2 regions of the Microbacterium sp. Y-01 genome follow, and region 2 is predicted to be linked to the other one. Evidence: predicted binding sites of a transcription regulator. Region 2 holds the regulator's gene; the other holds the start of a gene.
The links. The regulator LexA, encoded in region 2, represses DNA repair genes until DNA is damaged. The targets are predictions, from matches to a motif close to TCGAACANNTGTTCGA.

Region 1 (2,196 bases), 120 kb from region 2:
GGCCAGCATGCCGAGGAGGCTCGACTTGCCGTCGCCGTTGCGGCCGACGATGCCGATGCGGTCCCCCTCTTCGATGCCGAGGGTCACGGAATCGAAGACGACCCTGGTCGGATACTCGAGATGGAGGGCCTCGGCCCCGAGAAGATGTGCCATATCCCTCCCAGGGTAGTCGCGCCGGGTCAGGCCGGCGGCGCGAGCTCAGACGAGCGACGGGGCGAACAGCTCGGGCAGCGCCGCGGTGAAGACCTCGAAGTGGCTGTACCAGACGGTGTGGGCCGCGCCGGGGATGCTGCGCACCGTCACTCCGTCGTGCTCGAACCGGCGGGCGTCCTCGTCGGCGACCCAGGCGCTGGGCTCGGCGCGCACCACGATCGAGCCCGGCGCGGCCGTCCAGTGGCCGTCCGCACCGCACGACACGGAGGCGGCGGTCGCAGGGTCGAAGCGCTCGGCGGCCCTGGCCTCCACGGCGGCGTCCTGGACCGAGTAGAAGGGCCGCAGCCGTCGGAGCTCGGTCGGCGACATCCGGGCGCGGCGATCGTGCTCGTACTGGGCGATGAGGTCCGCACGGTCGTGGCCGCCCTGCAGGGTGAGCGCCGCATCGACGTAGACCGCGAGACCGGGATCGAGGCGCGGCGCCGCGGCGGCGAGCACGGTCGCGCCGAAGGAGTGGCCGAGGGCGACGGCCAGGCGGTTGCAGCCGTCGAGGGAGGTCGTGCTCGCGGGAGGGAGTGCCGACGGCAGCGCCTGTGCCAGCGTCTCGACGACAGCGTCCGCCGCCGTCTCGATCGTGAGCCCCGGATCGCGGGCCGACAGCCCATGCCCCGGCAGATCGAGCGCGAGGACGCGGAATCCGCGTTCGACGAGCAACGGGACCACACGGTGCCAGCTCTCGGCGGATCCCATCATCCCGTGCAGCAGCACGGCGACGCGGTCGCCCTCCCCGGCTTCGATGACGTTCAGGAGCACCGGGCCAGTCAACCATGGCCGTTATCGTTTCGTGATCGGACTTTCGGCCAGACTCTCTCGAATCTTTGTTCGAATGTCGGTGGTCGGTGATGGACTGTGGTCATGACAGCACTGCTCGACGCGACCGACTCCCAGATGGCGATGCTCGCCGATCTGGTCGCCGGGCTCGAAGCTGCCGAGAAGACTCTGAGCAGCATGCAGGCGGCGCGCGACGGCCTCCTCGCGATGGCCGGGCGGCTGGCCGTCGAGATCGCCCGCGACGCGCGTGACCCCGATGGGGGCGACATGGCGATCCGCTCGGTGGCCGCCGAGATCGGGGCCGCGCAACGGGTCAGCGACCGGACGATCGAGCGGCGGATGTCCGATGCTTCCTGGCTGGTCGATCGCTTCCCCGCCGTGTGGGCGGCGCAGGGTCAGGGGCGCATCAGCGCCGCCCACTCGCGCCTGATCGTCGACGCCGGCGCGCACCTGGACGACAAGGCCGACCGCGAGCGTTTCGCCGCCGAAGCGATCGCCCTGGCCGAGAGCGAGTCACCCCATCGACTCCGGCGGCTCGTCCGTCGCCTCGCGGAACGGTTCCAGGAGCGGACGATCACCGAACGCCATCGAACCGCCCGCCGACAGCGCCGCGTCTGGATCACGGAACTCGACGACGGGATGGCCGATCTCCGTATGCGCGGTCCGGCGGCTCTGGTGCACGGCATGTACGATCGCCTGTCGCAGATGGCCCACGCAGTGCAGAAGGAGAACACGCAGCGCGCGAAGGCTGCCGCACGCGACGGCGGCGCCGATGCCGCGCCGCGCGATGAGCGGACGATCGATCAGCTGCGGGCTGACCTGCTGGCCGACCTGGTGCTCACCGGATCGCCCAGCGGGCACGACACGGCAGACGGCCTGCTCGGAGCGATCCAGGCGCGGATCGAGATCACGGTTCCCGCGTTCGCCCTCATGACCGACGACGGTGCGGCCGGTACGGAAACGCCCGCTGAACTCGACGGAGTGGCACCGATGGACGCCGAGACGGCACGCCGCTTCGCCGGCGCCGCGTCCGGATGGAACCGGCTGCTCACGCATCCGATCAGCGGAGCGGTGCTCGCGGTCGATCGCTACCGCCCCAGCGAAGAACTGCGTCGGCACCTCCGAGCCCGAGATCAACACTGCCGCTTCCCCGGGTGCGGGATCGCGGCGCGGAAGTGCGACCTCGATCACAACCACGACGCGGCGACCGGC
Region 2 (2,196 bases):
ACGTTCAACGCGATGGGGAGCGGAGCCTGCGGCGCACCGTACGGAGTGAGTCCGCGCAGATCGTCGCGCAGCGGAAGATCGTTGAGGGAGAGGGTCACCCTTCCCATGCTAGGCGGCGCTCAGCACAGGAGAGGCAACGTTGCGGCGTACGACGTCAGCTCTCAGTTCGTATACTGCGCCGGGATCGCCAGCTCCTGGCCGATCTGCAGCTCTCCGCCGTGGAGGAGGTTCATGCGGCTGATCTCGCCGATCACGTCGCGCGGGTCGACCTCGGGGGCGACCGTGCTCGCGATCGACCAGAGCGTGTCCCCCGGCATGACCGTGACGGTCTCGACGCTGACAGCAGGAGCATCCGCGCCGGAGGCCACGGCGGAGCCGCCGCTGAGCGCCGCGAACGCGATGCCGATCGCCAGCGGGACGGAGGCCAGCCCGAGCATCACGGCGCGACCGCGTGCCGTCAGGCGGAGTCGCGTCGTCGGACGAGCCGACGTCGGGATGACCGCTGCGGTGCTGAAGCTGATGCTGCTCATGTGGTGCTCCTTAGCCTGACCCGGAGCCGTGGGCTGCCGGGGAAGTTGGCGTAGCGTTCGCATTCGCGACTCGGCCGGGAGCCGTGAATGCGAAGCTACGTTCCGAAGTTATCTTCGAGTTCGAACATCTGTCAAGTATTCTTCGAAAACAGATCCGAGAATCGGCCGACACGCTCGAACAGATCTTCCAGATCGGCGCGATTCTCGGATACGGTTTCGATGAGAACACCCCACCACGGGCCTCCGACATTCGAAGAGGGACGTCGGGATCACGCACTGAAGGAGCACCATGAGCGAGAACTCCGCCCCCGAATCGGAGGCTCCGCGCACGCGTCGTCGCAAGAGCCTCAGCCCCAAGCAGATGGCGATCCTCGAGGTCATCCAGAACTCGATCGCGCATCACGGCTACCCGCCGAGCATGCGCGAGATCGGCGACGCCGTCGGACTCAAGTCGCTCTCCAGCGTCACGCACCAGCTCGGTCAGCTCGAGCTGAGCGGGTACCTGCGGCGCGATCCGGGCAAGACCCGCGCCATGGAGGTGCTGATCGACCTCCCCGGCGCCAGCGGCGAGAACCCGGCCGATGTCGCGACACCGGTGGGCGACGCCGCCCTCGTCCCCCTGGTCGGACGCATCGCCGCCGGAGTGCCGATCACCGCCGAGCAGCAGGTCGAGGAGATCTTCCCGCTCCCCCGGCAGCTGGTCGGCAAGGGCGATCTCTTCATGCTCAAGGTCTCGGGCGAGTCGATGATCGACGCCGCGATCTGCGACGGCGACTGGGTCGTCGTCCGCTCCCAGAACAACGCCGAGAATGGCGAGATCGTGGCGGCGATGCTCGACGGCGAGGCGACGGTCAAGGTGCTGCGGCGCCGGGACGGTCACACGTGGCTGCTGCCGCGCAACTCCTCCTTCGAGCCGATCCTCGGCGACGAGGCCGTGGTGCTCGGCAAGGTCGTGGCGGTCCTCCGCGCGGTCTGACGCGAGAGCACGCGTGTGACGTCGTCTGCCGCCGGCCCATAGGCTCGAGGCATGTCGTCTCCCTTCGGTAGCTGGCCCTCGCCCTTCTCCGCCGCGTCCGTGGCGGCATCGTCGCCGCGCATCGACGGCGCCCGGTTCGTGGGCGCTGAGGTCTGGTGGGGTGAGTCCGTCCCGGCGGAGAAGGGGCGCGTCACGGTACGACGCTCCTCCGGAGCCGAGGTGCTTCGCGCCCCGTGGAGCGCACGCTCGCGCGTGCACGAGTACGGAGGCGGCGCGTGGACCGCGGACGACGACGGAACGCTGTACTTCGTCGACGCGGGCGATCAGCGCGTGTACCGGCAGGGTCCGGCGGCCGATCCGCTGCCGCTCACCCCGGCCGGCCCCTCACACGGCGGGCTGCACCTCCGGCAGGGCCGCCTGTTCGCCGTGCGTGAGGATCTGTCGACCACCCCGCACACTCGCGGGATCGTGGAGATCCCGACCGACGGCTCCGCGGCAGAGGACGCCTCGGCCGTCCGGGTGATCGTGCAGGGAGACGGGTTCTTCGCCCACCCGGCGCTCTCGCCCGACGGCACCCGGCTCGCCTGGGTCGCCTGGGACCGCGGCCGCATGCCGTGGGAGGGCGCCGGCGTACAGGTCGCGGAGCTCGACGGAGGCCGCCCGCAGAGCATCCGCTCCCGCGCTGCGCTG

Region 1: a site for LexA is predicted at 1,024-1,039, ahead of CSX12_RS12700 (HNH endonuclease signature motif containing protein). Genes of this name have one in related genera too.

What each region holds. Positions count from the first base shown of each region.
Region 1 covers NZ_CP024170.1:2,663,017-2,665,212, forward strand. Annotated here, with positions in the region: gene CSX12_RS12690 (ABC-F family ATP-binding cassette domain-containing protein) at 1-153, opposite strand, end outside; gene CSX12_RS12695 (alpha/beta fold hydrolase) at 199-966, opposite strand; gene CSX12_RS12700 (HNH endonuclease signature motif containing protein) at 1,069-2,196, shown strand, end outside.
Region 2 covers NZ_CP024170.1:2,539,617-2,541,812, forward strand. Annotated here, with positions in the region: gene CSX12_RS12050 (histidinol-phosphate transaminase) at 1-98, opposite strand, end outside; gene CSX12_RS12055 (LysM peptidoglycan-binding domain-containing protein) at 162-530, opposite strand; gene lexA (transcriptional repressor LexA) at 820-1,506, shown strand; gene CSX12_RS12065 (prolyl oligopeptidase family serine peptidase) at 1,558-2,196, shown strand, end outside.